2 regions of the Halobacillus sp. SY10 genome follow, and region 1 is predicted to be linked to the other one. Evidence: a T-box and tRNA genes for the amino acid it is inferred to sense, from the RefSeq annotation. Region 1 holds a T-box; the other holds one or more tRNA genes.
What was found. The T-box of region 1 lies ahead of serS (serine--tRNA ligase). A T-box ahead of a tRNA ligase gene usually reads a tRNA of that ligase, here a tRNA-Ser.
Positions count from the first base shown of each region.

Region 2: it has a tRNA-Ser gene. The T-box ahead of serS (serine--tRNA ligase) is inferred to sense a tRNA for this amino acid. The anticodon was not compared.

Region 1 covers NZ_CP174345.1:11,582-20,909, forward strand. Annotated here, with positions in the region: gene guaB (IMP dehydrogenase) at 1-1,399, shown strand, start outside; gene ACJA3J_RS00055 (serine hydrolase) at 1,504-2,835, shown strand; gene pdxS (pyridoxal 5'-phosphate synthase lyase subunit PdxS) at 2,955-3,839, shown strand; gene pdxT (pyridoxal 5'-phosphate synthase glutaminase subunit PdxT) at 3,857-4,447, shown strand; T-box leader at 4,485-4,706, shown strand; gene serS (serine--tRNA ligase) at 4,774-6,048, shown strand; tRNA gene ACJA3J_RS00075 (tRNA-Ser) at 6,293-6,385, shown strand; gene ACJA3J_RS00080 (helix-turn-helix domain-containing protein) at 6,548-6,892, opposite strand; gene ACJA3J_RS00085 (MFS transporter) at 7,170-8,378, shown strand; gene ACJA3J_RS00090 (NUDIX hydrolase) at 8,455-8,919, shown strand; gene ACJA3J_RS00095 (deoxynucleoside kinase) at 8,946-9,328, opposite strand, start outside.
Region 2 covers NZ_CP174345.1:425,391-434,718, forward strand. Annotated here, with positions in the region: gene ACJA3J_RS02260 (PP2C family serine/threonine-protein phosphatase) at 1-351, shown strand, start outside; gene ACJA3J_RS02265 (IS4 family transposase) at 746-2,086, opposite strand; gene ACJA3J_RS02270 (Tex family protein) at 2,604-4,775, shown strand; gene cmpA (cortex morphogenetic protein CmpA) at 4,821-4,931, opposite strand; gene ACJA3J_RS02280 (SprT family protein) at 5,008-5,451, shown strand; tRNA gene ACJA3J_RS02285 (tRNA-Asn) at 5,626-5,700, shown strand; tRNA gene ACJA3J_RS02290 (tRNA-Ser) at 5,705-5,795, shown strand; tRNA gene ACJA3J_RS02295 (tRNA-Glu) at 5,805-5,876, shown strand; tRNA gene ACJA3J_RS02300 (tRNA-Asp) at 5,891-5,967, shown strand; tRNA gene ACJA3J_RS02305 (tRNA-Gln) at 5,975-6,049, shown strand; tRNA gene ACJA3J_RS02310 (tRNA-Lys) at 6,156-6,231, shown strand; tRNA gene ACJA3J_RS02315 (tRNA-Leu) at 6,240-6,321, shown strand; tRNA gene ACJA3J_RS02320 (tRNA-Leu) at 6,370-6,457, shown strand; tRNA gene ACJA3J_RS02325 (tRNA-Arg) at 6,528-6,604, shown strand; tRNA gene ACJA3J_RS02330 (tRNA-Pro) at 6,609-6,685, shown strand; tRNA gene ACJA3J_RS02335 (tRNA-Gly) at 6,717-6,790, shown strand; tRNA gene ACJA3J_RS02340 (tRNA-Ile) at 6,809-6,885, shown strand; rRNA gene ACJA3J_RS02345 (16S ribosomal RNA) at 7,005-8,571, shown strand; rRNA gene ACJA3J_RS02350 (23S ribosomal RNA) at 8,761-9,328, shown strand, end outside.

The DNA of each region.
Region 1 (9,328 bases):
TGTTTTGCCCCGTGATGTTTCGCTGGCAACAGAATTATCTCCGACATTACGTCTGAATATGCCGATCATCAGTGCCGGAATGGATACGGTGACGGAAGCTAAAATGGCGATCGGTATGGCACGTCAAGGAGGACTTGGCGTCATTCATAAGAATATGTCGATTGAAGAGCAAGCAGAACATGTCGACCGAGTGAAACGCTCCGAAAGCGGCGTCATTACGAACCCGTTCTTTCTGACTCCGGAACACCAAGTATTTGATGCTGAACATTTAATGGGGAAATTCCGTATTTCCGGTGTGCCGATCGTTAATACTGTGGAAGAACAGAAACTTGTCGGAATCATCACCAACCGTGACCTCCGTTTCATCGAAGATTATTCGATTAAAATAAGTGACGTCATGACCCGTGAGAACCTTGTCACAGCACCTGTAGGAACGACACTGGATGAAGCAGAAAAAATCTTGCAGCAATATAAGATTGAAAAGCTACCGATGGTAGATAACAATGGGATCCTCAAAGGATTGATCACCATCAAAGATATAGAGAAAGTGATCGAATTCCCATTATCAGCAAAAGATGAACAAGGTCGTCTCCTCTGTGCGGCAGCTGTCGGTGTCACGGCAGATGCGATGACGCGTATTGATAAATTAGTGGAAGCAGGGGTCGATGCTCTTGTCGTCGATACCGCCCATGGTCACTCTCAGGGTGTGATTGATCAGGTGAAGCGGATCCGTGACCGTCATCCAAAAGTGAATATCATTGCAGGAAACGTAGGGACAGCAGAAGCGACACGCGAATTGATCGAAGCAGGGGCGGACGTTGTAAAAGTAGGTATTGGACCAGGATCGATTTGTACGACCCGTGTCGTTGCAGGTGTCGGTGTTCCTCAAATCACTGCCGTCTATGACTGTGCGAAGGAAGCGGAGAAATACAATAAGCCGGTCATTGCCGACGGAGGAATCAAATATTCAGGTGACATCGTGAAAGCTCTTGCTGCAGGTGGACATGCCGTTATGCTCGGAAGTTTACTAGCCGGTGTTTCAGAAAGCCCTGGCGAAACGGAAATCTTCCAAGGCCGCCGGTTCAAAGTCTACCGGGGGATGGGATCTGTCGGTGCCATGGAATCCGGATCCAAAGATCGTTACTTCCAAAATGACCAAGAAGCGAAGAAACTTGTGCCTGAAGGGATTGAAGGACGCATGCCATATAAAGGACCATTGGCAGACTCCATCCATCAGCTTCTCGGAGGTATCCGCTCGGGTATGGGGTATTGTGGAACACCAACCATCAGTGCTTTACGTACAGACGCACAATTCACAAGAATTACAGGGGCTGGTTTAAGAGAGAGCCATCCACATGATGTTCAAATTACAAAAGAAGCGCCAAACTACTCCGTTTGACCCGTATAAAAAGTGATAGACAGGGACTTTTCCCTGTCTATTCTTTTATATAAGCATGTGATAAAATAACAAAGATGCATATTTTAAGGGTGGAGGTTGAGAAAGTGACACAAAGAATAAAAACATCTATGGCCTTGATGGTGGCATTGCTTATGGGGTTCTTTGCTGTGTCCATGAATCCTGGACATACATACGCAAGCGTAGATGTTGGCGCAGAATCGGCAATACTCGTGGACGCGGAAACAGGGAAGATTTTATTTGAAAAAGAGGCAGATTTGACATTACCTCCTGCCAGTATGACGAAGATGATGACTGAATATCTTGTCATGGAAGCGATTGAGGAAGGTCAAATCAGCTGGGATACGACAACACAAATTAGTCAATACGCTTTTGATATATCGGCGAATCCTGAATTTTCAGGAGTTGGCCTGAGATTGGATGAAGAATATACGGTACGTGAACTTTATGAAGCAATGGCAATTAATTCAGATAATGCAACAACTATTGCGCTTACGGAATTGATTGCTGGCAGTGAAGCTGAATTTGTTCAAATGATGAACGAAAAGGGAGCGGAAATGGGTCTTCCTGATTACGATTTCGTAAACTCTACTGGATTGAATAACTCTCATTTAGGAGACAACTATCCTGAAGGAACAGATCCGGATGCAACAAACATGCTTTCTGCAAAATCTGCAGCGCTTCTCGCTTACCATTTGACGAACGACTATCCGGAAGCGCTTGAAATCTCAAGCAAACCGACACTTGAATTTGCTGGAGAAACCGTGACGAACTGGAACTGGATGCTTCCAGGCATGCCGGGTCAGAACTTGAAGCAGTTCGAGTACGAAGGTATGGACGGATTGAAAACAGGATACACAGAACTTGCTCAAAACACATTTACAGGGACGGCAGAACGAGACGGACAACGCTTCATTTCAGTCGTCATGAAATCCGAATCCAGGGCCTCCCGTTTCGACCAAACAGAGAAGCTGCTGGACTACGGTTTCAATCAATTCTCACGACAGGAACTTTTCGCAGCAGGAGCCACTCCTGAAGAAAAGTCGACGCTTCCTGTCGCAAAAGGAAAAGAAGAGGAAGTAGCGATTGAAACGAGTGCAGCCTTAAGCACACTGTTGAAAAGCGGAGAAGAAGATCAATATGAGATTCAGTTCAACATTTCTGAGGATCAGTTGGATGACGAAGGTAACCTTGTCGCGCCTGTAGAAAAAGGCCAGAAAGTCGGGACAGCGAAACTTGTATACAACGGGGAAGAAGACTATGGAAATATCCTTTCTGAAGGTGGACAAACCGTCGAGATCGTCACTTCTTCCAGCGTGGAAAAAGCAAACTGGTTCATGCTTACCCTCGGTGCCATCGGTGAATTTTTCAGTGATATCTTCACAGGCGCGGTCGATATGGTTAAAGGCTGGTTTTAGGTGAAAAAATCCCTATATAACCAGTGGGATTTAATATAGTAATGCGTTACAATAGAGGATAAGAATCTATGATTCGAAATAAAATGCTTAAACTATAGAGCTGTTAGGGAGGAATCAACATGGCACAAACAGGTACGGATCGCGTAAAACGCGGCATGGCAGAAATGCAAAAAGGTGGCGTCATCATGGACGTCGTAAACGCAGAACAAGCAAAAATCGCTGAAGAAGCAGGAGCAGTAGCCGTAATGGCTCTTGAACGAGTTCCAGCAGACATCCGCGCAGCAGGCGGGGTCGCTCGTATGGCTGATCCTACGATCGTTGAAGAAGTGATGAATGCCGTTTCTATTCCAGTTATGGCAAAAGCTCGTATCGGGCATATTACAGAAGCACGCGTCCTTGAAGCGATGGGCGTTGACTATATCGATGAGAGTGAAGTTCTTACTCCAGCTGATGAAATCTATCACATCAAAAAAGATGAGTACACAGTTCCATTCGTATGTGGCTGCCGTAACCTTGGTGAAGCGACACGCCGCATCCGTGAAGGTGCATCCATGCTTCGTACGAAGGGCGAACCAGGAACAGGAAACATTGTAGAGGCTGTCAGCCATATGCGTCAGGTTCAGTCTCAAATCCGTCATTTGCGCGGACTTTCCGAAGATGAAGTGATGGTCTATGCAAAAGATAATGGCGCTCCATTCGATCTATTGATGGAGATCCGTGAAGAAGGACGTCTGCCTGTCGTCAACTTTGCTGCCGGTGGTATTGCAACTCCTGCTGATGCATCCTTGATGATGCAGCTTGGAGCAGACGGAGTATTCGTTGGATCTGGTATTTTCAAATCCAACAATCCTGAAAAGTTTGCACGTGCAATTGTTGAAGCAACGACTCACTATGACGATTACAAGTTGATTGGTGAATTGTCCAAAGGTCTTGGAACAGCCATGAAAGGGATGGAAATGTCCACCCTTACTCCTGAACAGCGTATGCAGGATCGCAGCCAGTAAATAAAGGAGAATGCAGCATGACTACAATCGGTGTATTAGGCCTTCAAGGCGCTTTCCGTGAGCATGTGCGTTCTGTCGAAGCGACAGGTGCCAAAGCCGTCGTCGTCAAAAGAACAGAACAGCTGAAAGAGATCGATGGCTTGATTATCCCTGGTGGAGAAAGTACGACCATCCGCAGACTGATCGATAAGTACGAGTTTCTAGAGCCAATCCGACAATTCGGAAAAAGCGGCAACCCGATTTTCGGTACGTGTGCGGGGCTCATCTTACTCGCTTCAGAAATCGATGGTTCTTATGACGTCCATCTAGGGGTCATGGATATCAAAGTCCGTCGTAATGCTTTCGGGCGTCAGCGAGAAAGTTTTGAAGCCGATCTGGATATCGAAGGTGTGGCAGAAGGATTCAATGCCGTATTCATCCGTGCTCCTTACATTGAAGGGGTAGGAGAAAATACGAAAGTGTTGGCACGCTACGACGGTCATATCGTAGCCGCTCAAGAAGGTCACTATTTAGCCTGTTCCTTCCATCCGGAATTGACAGACGACCATCGTTTAACGGACCATTTTGTGAAAATGGTAGAAGAAGCTAAAAAAACACTTGCATTATAATTCTGAATCCGCTAATCTTATGTAACACAAACCATAATTGAACGCGATGACAGGAAATAGTAACATGTCCCTTCTTCTCAAAGAGAGTCAGTGGCTGGTGTGAACTGACGGAGAAGCCATGTGAATCCATCCTCGAGTGTCTGACTGAATGAAGTAGGTCAGACCGGTACTCACCGTTATGAGTGAAGCCGGAAGGTCATATGTACCTTCAACTTGGGTGGTATCGCGGGAAGCATAAACCAAAGCTCTCGTCCCTTATTTAGGGACGGGAGCTTTTTGTTTAGCTTCAAATCAATTGAAATGAGTATATAAAGGAGGAAGTAAACATGTTGGACATGAAATACTTACGCCAGAACTTTGATGAAGTAAAAGGAAAACTGCAAAACCGGGGAGAAGACCTTTCTGACTTGGATGCCTTCGGCGATTTGGATAGCAAGCGCCGTGAGCTGATTCAGGAAACGGAAGAATTGAAAGCAAAGCGTAATGAAGTTTCCAAGGAAATCTCCCAGCTGAAAAAAGCGAAGGAAGACGCGGATGATAAAATTAAAGAAATGCGTGAAGTCGGCGATCGCATAAAAACGCTTGATACAGAGCTGAAAGAAGTAGAAGAGAAACTCGAAACACTTCTATTATCTATCCCGAACATCCCTCACGAAAGTGTACCTGTCGGTGGGGATGAAGAAGACAATATCGAAGCACGAAAAGACGGAGAGATTCCGACATTTGGTTTCGAAGCTAAACCTCACTGGGATGTAGCGACAGATTTAGGCATCCTTGATTTCGAAAGAGCGTCCAAGGTTACTGGAAGCCGCTTCGTTTTCTACAAAGGACTAGGTGCTCGTTTAGAGCGTGCGTTACTTAATTTCATGATGGACCTGCATGCAGATGAACACGGCTATCAGGAAATGCTGCCACCACAAATGGTTAACCGCACAGCGATGACAGGAACAGGTCAATTACCGAAATTCGAAGAAGACGCTTTTAAAATTGAAGACTGGGATTATTTCCTTGTACCAACAGCTGAGGTACCTGTAACGAACTTCCACAGAGAAGAAATTCTATCTGTTGAAGACCTTCCACAAAAGTTCGTAGCCTTCAGCACGAATTTCCGTTCTGAAGCAGGGTCTGCCGGTCGTGATACAAGAGGATTGATCCGTCAGCACCAATTCAATAAAGTCGAGCTTGTCCAGCTGGCAAAGCCGGAAGAGTCTTATGATGTTCTGGAAGAACTGACCGGACATGCAGAAAAAGTCCTTCAGCTGTTGAAACTTCCTTATCGTGTGATGAGCATGTGCACTGGAGATCTAGGATTTACAGCAGCGAAGAAATACGACATTGAAGTGTGGATCCCGAGCCAGGAGACCTACCGTGAAATCAGCTCTTGCTCTAATTTCGAAGATTTCCAGGCGCGCCGTGCAGGCATCCGCTTCCGTAGAGAAGAAAAAGGAAAGCCTGAATTTGTACACACGTTGAATGGTTCTGGCCTGGCCATCGGTCGTACCGTTGCAGCCATTCTTGAAAATTACCAGCAGGAAGACGGGACGGTCATCGTACCAGAAGTTCTTCGTCCATACATGGGCGGAAAAGAAGTCATCAAGTAACTAAAACAAATAGAGAAAAAAGGAAGAACGTCTGGATCCTATTGATGATTCCAGACGTTTTTTTTGATTTCGTTTTTTGGAGACAAAGCTTTAGGGTCGCTCTTGACTCTGTTGAAGGGAATTTGTATAATTACGAGGTGACATTTTTTCGTGATTGTTCGACAACAACTTCTTTTTAAAAAAATTAAAGGATTTTGTTGACGGATTCGGACAACCATGATATTATATTCATTGTCGGTCACACGGAGGAGTACCCAAGTCCGGCTGAAGGGAGCGGTCTTGAAAACCGCCAGGGGGTTTACGCCCCGCGGGGGTTCGAATCCCTCCTCCTCCGCCATATTATTATCAACAATAGCGCATAAATATTGGAGATTTTATAGAACAGAAATCGTTACTTCGTGTAACGATTTTTTATTTTGTTTTCTTTACTTTCGTAGAATGAAAACAAAGAAAAGCCCTCACGCGACAGGATCGGTGAGGGCTATTTTTTATACTTTTTTTAGGAATCCAATAATACCTCTCCTTTATTGGGATAGGTCTTTTCAATATGCTGCTCCCCCCAGGCACACAGCATGTCTAATGCCCCTTTTAATGTCCATCCGTATTCCGTCAATTCATACTCCACTTTAGGTGGTACTTGGTTATAGACGATTCGCTTAATGACTCCATCCCTTTCCAATTCTCTCAGCTGCTGGGTCAACATTTTCTGTGTAATTCCTGGCATTAACCGTTTCAGTTCACTTGTCCGTCGTTTATTTTCGATCAAATGACAAAGGATGACGACCTTCCACTTGCCCCCGATCACTTCAAGTGCGGCTTCAACCGGAATATTATATTTGGGCATGAGATTTACCTCCTCTGGATCCTCTAAGTTTCTTTTTAGCATGTATATCCGTTGATTCACTATACACGAAAGATAGTTAAGTTAAAAAGATTTCGCACGAACAGCTTTCCTCAATGCCTATTTTATACAATAGTTACTCCCAGGTGCCTATAGCACATAGAAGTGCGTACTTCTCAAGTATTCGATTCGCCCTCATAATAAGATTTGTCATCCAGAGGCGCCCTGGAGATATAGATTTCAGTATTCATTCTTATCTATTTTTGTTAGGAGGAAAATGATGAGTTCACACGTAGAAAATACCCAGGAAATATCTCTTGACCATAAATCAAAAAGTTTTCCGTTTGCTTTATTAGCTCTTGCCATTAGTGCGTTCGGAATAGGAACGACAGAATTCGTACCCGTAGGTTTGTTATCAACGATGGCTGATGACCTTTCAATATCCATTACGCTTGCGGGTCTATTAATATCCGGTTATGCGGTCGGTGTTGCTGTGGGAGCACCTGTTTTGACGGCTCTCACAAATAAGATGAGTCGGAAAAGTTTATTGTTGGCTCTAATGGTTGTTTTCATTCTTGGTAATTTGGTGGCTTCCGTTTCGACAAGTTTTACGCTGCTGTTAATAGCGAGGATCATCACCGCTTTTTCTCACGGAATTTTCTTTTCGATCGGTTCGACCATTGCTGCAAGTTTAGTCCCTGAACATAAACGGGCAAGTGCCATTGCCTTTATGTTTACGGGATTGACGGTTGCAACAGTGACCGGTGTGCCTCTAGGAACTTTCATTGGACAAACCTTTGGTTGGAGGGCGACATTTGCAGGTGTAGCCCTGCTCGGCGTGATCGGCATCATCGCAAGTGCTTTGCTTGTCCCGAAAAACCTGGAAGAAGCACCACCGGCAAGTTTTCGTGATCAATTAAAAATTTTAACAGAAAGAAGAATTCTGCTATCCTTCGCCATTACAGGACTAGGATATGGCGGGACGTTTGTGGCATTCACGTATCTTGCTCCTTTACTAGAAGAAGTGACAGGTTTCAATCCGAAATATGTCAGTGTCATCCTGCTCATTTATGGAGTTGCGGTGGCGATCGGAAATACGATTGGCGGGAAAGTTTCCAATAAAAGGCCGATCAAAGCGCTGTTTTGGATGTTTGTGTTGCAGGCAATCGTATTGCTCCTTTTGGCCTTCGTTATTCCATTTAAAGTGTTGAGTTTGGTTGTATTGTTTTTTATGGGATTATTTGCTTTCATGAACGTACCTGCTTTGCAGATTTTGGTCGTTCAATTAGCTGAGAAATATGTTCCATCTGCGGTCAATGTAGCTTCCGCTTTGAATATCGCCGCATTCAATGTGGGAATCGCTATTGGATCTACTGTTGGTGGTGTGATCGTTGATACGATTGGTCTTGTTCACACACCATGGATCGGTGTAGTGATGGTGGGTGGCGCTGTTATCTTAACAAAGCTGCTGAATACGATGGAAAGATAATCTCCGAGAAGGACTCCTTTTTCAAAGGGGTCCTTTTCTCTTGTTATAATAGTATGGGAGAGAAAGGAGGGATGGCATGGGTTATGTCGAGGACTTACGTGCAATCATCGGTCATCGGCCCATTATATTAGTTGGATCTGTTGTGATGATCCTTGATGAAGAGGGACGTATATTGCTGCAGGAACGAACATCTCCTGAAGGTGTATGGGGATTGCCGGGGGGTTTGATGGAGCTTGGAGAAAGCACCGAACAAGTCGCGAAGCGTGAAGCTTTCGAAGAGACTGGATTAGAAATCGAGGACTTACAATTATTGAATGTTTACTCTGGAGAGGATCAGTTCAGTCGAGCTCCGAATGGAGATGAGTTTTACGTGGTGACAACGGCTTATTTCACCAGTCATTTTAGTGGGGACTATGTTTTTGATCCCGAAGAAACTGTGCAGGTGAAGTTTTTCGAGTTTCATGATTTACCTGAGAAAATGATTGGCAGTCACCGGATGATGATAGAGGATTATATACAAAAAACTCCTGACGCCAGCTAAGCGTTCAGGAGTTTTTTCGCTTGTTATTACGTTAATAAATGACTGGAGCGCCATTTACGTGATTGTTGGATGAAGTGACCGATTTTTTCAAGAACGGGTTCGATGCTTGTTTTGTCATTCAATACGTCGTAGTCGGCAATATTGAGGCGCAGGACAGGGCACGAATTGAAATTATCAATCCAATTGTCATAACGCGTAAACATCTCTTCCCAATATTCAATTGGTGTTTCTTGTTCCATCGGACGTCCACGTTCTTTGATGCGGGAAAGGATGTCATCAAACGAACCTTCTAAATAAATTAAAAGATCAGGATGAGGGAAGTATGGTGTCATCACCATCGCATCAAACAGGTTCCGGTACGTTTCATAATCGGTTGCGGACATCGTCCCTTTTTCGTAGTGCATCCGTG
Region 2 (9,328 bases), 410 kb from region 1:
AAACGAGGAGTGGTCCTTGGGATTTTAAGGATCGACTTTAACGCTCGTACTTACTCTTATTCATCGATTGGTAACATCGGGGTTATTACTGTGGACCCGGATGGGAAGCGTAATCGCAACATTCCGTTGGCTGGTTACTTATCCGGTTATCCTCGCAGGCTGAGAATTTCTCACGGAACTGTGCAGGAAGGGATGGTATTCCTTATGTTTTCAGACGGAGTCAATGACCGTCGTCTGTCTTCAAATTTCACTCATTCCAGAGACGTTGAGCAAATCACTCAACATTATAAAGAATTATACGGTCAATCCCGTGATGATGATATCACACTGATTGCTATGGCTTATAATTGAAACCCTTCATTCGAACCGAAAGGTAGAATGAAGGGTTTTATTGTTTTTGTTCGAACATTCATCTTACTATTAGTTATTAAAGTATATGGCAGGATTGTGGAAGACTTGATTTCGAGATGTTTTGGGATTCGTTTGCCGTGTTGAGCGTCAGGGATGGCTGGGAAGCCACTCGCTTTCCTGCGGGGATGACGGCAAGTCTCCTCGTGCTTCACACTGCGGGGTCTCGCCAGCCAATCCATTCCCGCGGGAGTCTCGCAGCTTCCCCATAGCCGTCAAGCTAGTGAATGATTGTAATTTAGCTTAAGTGATAATCATTTACTATTCCTTTATTTTCCAGTTGGTGCCCTACCAAAAGCTGAAAGTGTCAAGGTTCTAAAAATCAGTCGTTCATCTTTTACTTGTAAGCTATACCTAAAATGTCAAATGGGCTGAGATGGTTCTTTCTGTGCTCTTTTCCTCCGTGAATCCTGGCATTCTCGTAGACAAGCCTTATCATGGCCCTCACGTTTTCGACTCCTGTTTCGGCAGCCGTTATCAGGTGAGGCAAAGACTCGCGCGCTGTGTCGATGCATTTGTATTCACTAGCTTCAGCTTGATGAATCTTGTGTAAATACAATCGACATTGGAACGCCAACATTGATGAGAGAAGTATTTCAATCAACGTTCCATATAAATGACATTCAAAGCGTTCTTGTTTCATCTTTTGAACCTCATCAATCTCAAATAAGGACTTCCACGTTTTAAATAAGATTTCGATTTGCCATCTCAGGGAATACAGAGGGTATAGGTCTTGAGCCTTCAAATTCTCATGTGTTATATTGGTCACGAGAATTTGGATAGAGTTTCTTTCTTGGGCAGAAAGGGTCTGGTGGCCTTTCTGCCTTTTTAATTGTAAAGCTCTATCCCGTCTTTTGCGCTGTTCTTTTGTGAGTTTTTGTGCGATCACACGCGCCACAAAGGAGTTGCGAGAGTCTCCACCAACTTTGATGAACCCGTAGTCGACCGTTTCGCCTCCATCACAACCTTTCAAGTCTTCCTCCGGTTTAACCTGGGTCCAACCTTCTTTTTTACTCCCCAACCAAAATTTCGTCTGACTCGGAACTCGCGTGATTAAAGACGCTTCACTTTTGAAGATTTCCCTGATGATGCTTGCCGAGTAATATCCTAGATCGCGCAAAAGTAAATCCCCCGGCTGGTGGGTCCCTAAAACTTCTCGGGCTGCGTCCTTATCGCTCCTTGATTCGCGGCTAATGGAATGATAAAGAAATTCACCTTTGATGTATTCATATTCCAGTTGTACCTTGACACCAGGGCCTTGAACACCAGGATAGTCCTCATAGTTTCTCGGGAGGCGAAAGGATGTCGCATCCATAATTCGAATGCGAGAGAATAAAGAATGGTGGTCCAATATCGTGGAGACCTTTCCCTGTTGACCAGCTAATCGATCATAAATCTGTTTCAAAAACGAAACAGCCTTCGTATTGAAACGTTGGTTCAAGCCCTGTTTGGTTATCGTGGTCAAGTATTCGTAGCTGAATTTGGTGCTTAAATTGCGCAAGCTTTTCTGACTAATCGAATGTTGAAGAAACGTACATAGAACGAGAAAAGCTTCTGGGTTAAGTTTTCCTTTCCGCTTTTGAAACCCTGTATCATAGGCCGTTTTTTGAATGAAATCAGGGTGGAATGTCTGACGAATAACCTGAGACATGGCCTTGATTTGTCTTTCAAATACCATAAAATCATCCTTCCATAGAAATTTCTTCAAGGAAGGATAACGTTTATAGGAGGGAAGATAAAATCGTTGAGCTTAGCTTGACGGCTATGCGCAGCTTCCCAACCATCCCATTCGATGAATGTGAGAAACGAACCCCATTACTGTGTGGGGGGTCTTCCACTATCCTTGTGTTATATGCATAAAGCGCTACATAACAAGCTTTCCGCACCCAGAATAGAGTGCCTGCAAGTTCGTATCCTCCATTTATTCTGTGCATAAAAGCAGCTTATTCTGGAAGTGGTTTCGAGACACTTATATGGCAAAGGGGCGGAGGGAAACGGTGAGACTCCTATGGGACGTGTGGGACAGGTGAGACCCCGGAAGGCGTAGCCTGAGGAGGCTCACCGCCCGCCCCATGGAAAGCGAACCTTTTCCCGCAGCCCCTAAACTCTCACAAAAGTCTCGAAACTGAGTGTTCAAGTATTCTCTTTTATAATTTGATACAATGGATGAGACGTCATTGAAGGAGGTCATTTTGTTGAGTGAAACAAATAAAAATACCGAGCTTATGAAGCTCGTAGCGAAACAGACGAAATTGAAGGATCAGACAATCAAACAAGTCATTGAATTACTTGAAGAAGGAAATACCGTTCCGTTTATCGCCCGTTATCGGAAAGAGCTGACAGGCGGACTGAATGAAGTGCAAATCAAAGAGATAGAAGATCAGTGGAACTATGTAACGAACCTTGTTCAGCGTAAGGAAGAAGTCATTCGCCTCATTGATGAACAGGGCAAACTGACCGAAGACTTACGCCGCCAAATTGAATCCGCTGAAAAACTTCAAAAAGTGGAAGACTTGTACCGCCCTTATAAACAAAAACGTAGGACAAGAGCGACGATTGCCAAAGAAAAAGGGTTGGAGCCTCTCGCGACTCAAGTGTGGGAACAGCAGAACATCGACTTTGAAAAGGAAGCTGAAGCCTTCTTTTCTGATGAACACGAAGTGAATACGGTTGAAGATGTCTGGGGAGGGGTGAATGATATCATCGCCGAATGGATCTCGGATGACCCTACATATCGAGAAAAGATTAGAAAACAGACGCACGACAAGGGTGTCATCGCTTCATCTGAAAAGAAAGCAGATAAAGATGAAAAAGGCATTTTTGAAATGTATTATGACTACCAAGAACCCGTTCGGTCTATCGTGTCCCACCGTGTTCTAGCCCTTAACCGTGGTGAAAAAGAAGAAATCATTAAAGTATCCGTTCAGCCTCCTGAAGAGGCGATTGTTCAATATTTGGAGAGGAGTGTCATTAAACGCCATACGGTCGGGAAGCTTCGTTCCATTTTGGAAGAAGCCATTCAGGACAGTTATAAGCGTTTAATTCAGCCATCTGTTGAAAGGGAGATCCGAGGTGCATTATCTGAGCAAGCCGAGGAACAGGCGATTGAAGTTTTCTCCAGTAACCTGCGAAACCTCTTGCTCCAACCCCCGTTGAAAGGGAAAGTGGTTCTGGGAGTAGACCCTGCCTACCGTACCGGATGTAAGCTTGCCGTCGTAGATGAAACAGGGAAAGTGCTGGACATTGGCGTCATCTACCCAACAGCACCTAGAAATGATACGGCAGGAGCAGAGAAAAAGATTCTTGCCTTCATGGATACGTATGACATTGAGCTGATGGCCATCGGGAATGGTACAGCCTCCAGAGAAACGGAACAATTCATCGCAGATATGATCCAAAAACATCAGCTGAAGGCTTCTTATATGATTGTTAATGAAGCAGGGGCAAGTGTGTATTCAGCTTCGAAGCTCGCCCGTGAAGAATTCCCTGACTTTCAAGTGGAAGAACGAAGTGCGGTATCTATCGCTCGCCGTGTCCAGGATCCATTAGCAGAACTCGTGAAAATTGATCCTAAATCGATCGGTGTCGGTCAATACCAGCACGATGTAACTCAGAAAAAACTGAATGAATCATTAACATTCGTTGTAGAGACGGCGGTGAATCAAGTGGGAGTTAATGTGAACACAGCCTCTTCTTCTCTGCTGCAATATGTATCAGGGCTAAGTAAAACCGTTGCGAACAATGTCGTGAAAAAGAGGGAGGAGTTAGGCAAGTTTACGAAACGATCCGAACTCAAAGATATTCCACGCTTAGGTGCAAAGACATTTGAGCAAAGTATCGGCTTTTTACGAATACTAGACGGAAAAGAACCTCTTGATCGCACACCTATCCACCCGGAAAGTTACAAAGCGACAAGGGAACTGCTGAGGAAGTTCGGATTTACCACAGAAGATATCGGAACGGACAAGTTAGCAGAAGAATTGAAAAGTGTAGACACATCATCTGTAGCAGAACAACTGGACATTGGGGAGTTGACGCTGCAGGATATTGTGAAATCTCTCGTTCAGCCTGGCCGCGACCCAAGGGATGATTTGCCTAAGCCATTGCTGAAAACGAATGTTCTTTCAATGGAAGATTTAGAACAGGGGATGGAACTGGAAGGAACCGTAAGGAACGTAGTAGACTTCGGTGCTTTCGTGGATATTGGTGTAAAACAGGATGGGCTTGTCCATATCTCAAAACTTGCTGACAAATTCGTCAAACACCCAATGGACGTGGTGGCGGTAGGGGACGTCGTTACCGTTTGGGTCGATCAAGTGGATGTACAAAAGCAGAGGATCGCTTTGACCATGATCAATCAAGGATAATACTAAATGAAATTGCCTGGAGAGAGAAAGCTTTCCGGGTAGTTTTTATTTGTATAGGTGCTGATAGTAATACCAGCATTGATTCAGCATTTTAATTTGATATTTATCTTTGTTCAAGAATGCTTTTGTCATTTGGTTCTTCAACCAGGAAGGCATTAAGAAGTCATCTCCTTCATATTCAACTTTTTTCATTCTTATGATACAGTATGCAAAGGACGAGGGAGGTGTTCCTATGACAGACCAGGAATTGCAGCAATGGACCGATGAATTATCGAAAAAATACTTTGACAAGCCTTTTGCGCATGATGTATACTTCAATTCTCGTCTTCGGACGACAGGAGGGAGATACATTCCTTCTAAAAAAGTAATTGAAATCAATCCGAAATATATAGTAGAATTAGATGGTGTCGAATTAGAAGGCATCATTAAACATGAACTTTGTCATTACCACCTTCATATTGAAGGGAAAGGTTTTGGGCATCGCGATCCTGAGTTCAAGGCTTTATTAAAAGAAACAGGGTCTCCACGACACTGTTCACCATTGCCTTCTGAAAAAAGTGGGAACTTCCATCACTATGTTTGTACAAAATGCGGACAAACATACAAGCGGAAAAGACGGGTGAACACAAAACGTTTCGGATGTGGGAAATGTAAAGGGAATATAAAAAAGAAGTAAATTTTCCATTGACGAAAGAGGGGCCACATGTTAAATTAGTTAAGTCCTAACAAAACAAGCCAAAAACACATGGGAAACGACTTAAATTTCATGTAAAAAAGGTTTGACACCACGGACGAAATGTTATAAGATATAAAACGTCGCTGATAAACAGCAACGAACATTACGAATTATTCCAACGTAGCTCAGTGGTAGAGCAATCGGCTGTTAACCGATCGGTCGTAGGTTCGAATCCTACCGTTGGAGCCATTACGGAGAAGTACTCAAGTGGCTGAAGAGGCGCCCCTGCTAAGGGTGTAGGTCGCGTAAGCGGCGCGAGGGTTCAAATCCCTCCTTCTCCGCCATTTATTTTTGGCCCGTTGGTCAAGTGGTTAAGACACCGCCCTTTCACGGCGGTAACACGGGTTCGAATCCCGTACGGGTCACTTAACCTTATAAAGGTCCGGTAGTTCAGTTGGTTAGAATGCCTGCCTGTCACGCAGGAGGTCGCGGGTTCGAGTCCCGTCCGGACCGCCACTCTTTTTGGGCCATAGCCAAGCGGTAAGGCAACGGTTTTTGGTACCGTCATGCGCTGGTTCGAATCCAGCTGGCCCAGCCATTTTTCTTTCGAAAAAGAGTTGACAAAAAGCTGAATAAGTTATATGATGTTTCTTGTGCTTCAAAAAAACAACATCATCATTGAGTGTTACAGATTCCTTTAATAGGAGCCATTAGCTCAGCTGGTAGAGCATCTGACTTTTAATCAGAGGGTCGAAGGTTCGAATCCTTCATGGCTCACCATTTATTATGCGGGTGTGGTGGAATTGGCAGACACGCTAGATTTAGGATCTAGTGCTTCACGGCGTGGGGGTTCAAGTCCCTCCACCCGCATTATCCAATTATCATGATCAGCATCCCATTGTTTACTACAGCAATTTTGCGGTCGTGGCGGAATCGGCAGACGCGCTAGGTTGAGGGCCTAGTGGGAGGTAATCCCGTGGAGGTTCAAGTCCTCTCGGCCGCACCAACTTTTTTTAAAAAAAGTGCTTGCGTCACAACACAAAAGATGATAAGATATTAAATGTCGCTTTTTTAATGCGCCCGTAGCTCAATTGGATAGAGCGTCTGACTACGGATCAGAAGGTTAGGGGTTCGACTCCTCTCGGGCGCGCCATTAACGGGAAGTAGCTCAGCTTGGTAGAGCACTTGGTTTGGGACCAAGGGGTCGCAGGTTCGAATCCTGTCTTCCCGACCATCGAAATCCTAAATAACAATATGATACACTTGCGGGTGTAGTTTAGTGGTAAAACCTCAGCCTTCCAAGCTGATGATGAGGGTTCGATTCCCTTCACCCGCTCCATTTTATTGAATGTCATCGGGGCCTGTAGCTCAGTTGGTTAGAGCGCACGCCTGATAAGCGTGAGGTCGGTGGTTCAAGTCCACTCAGGCCCACCATGATTCATTTGATTTTTGAAAACTGAACGAACCAACCAGTACGTCAAAACATTTCTTCTTTATAGAAGAGATTTGAAACAAGCACATTCGGTGTGCAAATGAGCAAGTCAAACTTAACTTTTATGGAGAGTTTGATCCTGGCTCAGGACGAACGCTGGCGGCGTGCCTAATACATGCAAGTCGAGCGCGGGAAGCGAGTGGATCCTCATCTGAGGTGAAGCTCGTGGAACGAGCGGCGGACGGGTGAGTAACACGTGGGCAACCTGCCTGTAAGATCGGAATAACCCCGGGAAACCGGGGCTAATGCCGGGTAATACTTTCTTTCGCATGAAGGAAAGTTGAAAGATGGCTTCTTGCTATCACTTACAGATGGGCCCGCGGCGCATTAGCTAGTTGGTGAGGTAACGGCTCACCAAGGCGACGATGCGTAGCCGACCTGAGAGGGTGATCGGCCACACTGGGACTGAGACACGGCCCAGACTCCTACGGGAGGCAGCAGTAGGGAATCTTCCGCAATGGACGAAAGTCTGACGGAGCAACGCCGCGTGAACGATGAAGGTCTTCGGATCGTAAAGTTCTGTTGTTAGGGAAGAACAAGTACCGTGCGAATAGAGCGGTACCTTGACGGTACCTAACGAGGAAGCCCCGGCTAACTACGTGCCAGCAGCCGCGGTAATACGTAGGGGGCAAGCGTTGTCCGGAATTATTGGGCGTAAAGCGCGCGCAGGCGGTTCCTTAAGTCTGATGTGAAAGCCCACGGCTCAACCGTGGAGGGTCATTGGAAACTGGGGAACTTGAGGACAGAAGAGGAGAGTGGAATTCCACGTGTAGCGGTGAAATGCGTAGATATGTGGAGGAACACCAGTGGCGAAGGCGACTCTCTGGTCTGTTTCTGACGCTGAGGTGCGAAAGCGTGGGTAGCAAACAGGATTAGATACCCTGGTAGTCCACGCCGTAAACGATGAGTGCTAGGTGTTAGGGGGCTTCCACCCCTTAGTGCTGAAGTTAACGCATTAAGCACTCCGCCTGGGGAGTACGGCCGCAAGGCTGAAACTCAAAGGAATTGACGGGGGCCCGCACAAGCGGTGGAGCATGTGGTTTAATTCGAAGCAACGCGAAGAACCTTACCAGGTCTTGACATCCTTGGACATCCCTAGAGATAGGGCTTTCCCTTCGGGGACCAAGTGACAGGTGGTGCATGGTTGTCGTCAGCTCGTGTCGTGAGATGTTGGGTTAAGTCCCGCAACGAGCGCAACCCCTAATCTTAGTTGCCAGCATTCAGTTGGGCACTCTAAGGTGACTGCCGGTGACAAACCGGAGGAAGGCGGGGATGACGTCAAATCATCATGCCCCTTATGACCTGGGCTACACACGTGCTACAATGGATGGTACAAAGGGCAGCGAAGCCGCGAGGTGTAGCAAATCCCATAAAACCATTCTCAGTTCGGATTGCAGGCTGCAACTCGCCTGCATGAAGCCGGAATCGCTAGTAATCGCGGATCAGCATGCCGCGGTGAATACGTTCCCGGGCCTTGTACACACCGCCCGTCACACCACGAGAGTTGGCAACACCCGAAGTCGGTGAGGTAACCTTTTTGGAGCCAGCCGCCGAAGGTGGGGCCAATGATTGGGGTGAAGTCGTAACAAGGTAGCCGTATCGGAAGGTGCGGCTGGATCACCTCCTTTCTAAGGATATAACGGAAACGTACTGTGTTGGTTGTTCAGTTTTGAGAGATCAAACGATCTTTCAACTTGTGAACCTTGAAAACTGGATAAGGAATCATTGTCTTCATCTAACGATAAGACAATTGATGACAAGACATCTAATGATGACAAGACATCTAATTGAAATTGTAAACGTCTTTTCACGAAGATAGTTAAGTGAATAAGGGCGCACGGTGGATGCCTTGGTACTAGGAGCCGATGAAGGACGGGACTAACACCGATATGCTCCGGCGAGCCGTAAGTAGGCTTTGACCCGGAGATTTCCGAATGGGGAAACCCACTGTTCGTAATGGAACAGTATCCTATACTGAATACATAGGTATAGGCAGGCACACCCGGGGAACTGAAACATCTAAGTACCCGGAGGAAGAGAAAGCAAATGCGATTTCCCAAGTAGCGGCGAGCGAAACGGAATCAGCCCAAACCAGAAAGCTTGCTTTCTGGGGTTGTAGGACACTCCATTGGAGTTATCAAAGAGGAAGATAGGCGAATCGATCTGGAAAGGTCAGCCAGAGCAGGTAACAGCCCTGTAGTCGAAATCTTTCTCTCTCCGGAGTGGATCCTGAGTACGGCGGAACACGAGGAATTCCGTCGGAATCCGGGAGGACCATCTCCCAAGGCTAAATACTCCCTAGTGACCGATAGTGAACCAGTACCGTGAGGGAAAGGTGAAAAGCACCCCGGAAGGGGAGTGAAAGAGAACCTGAAACCGTGTGCC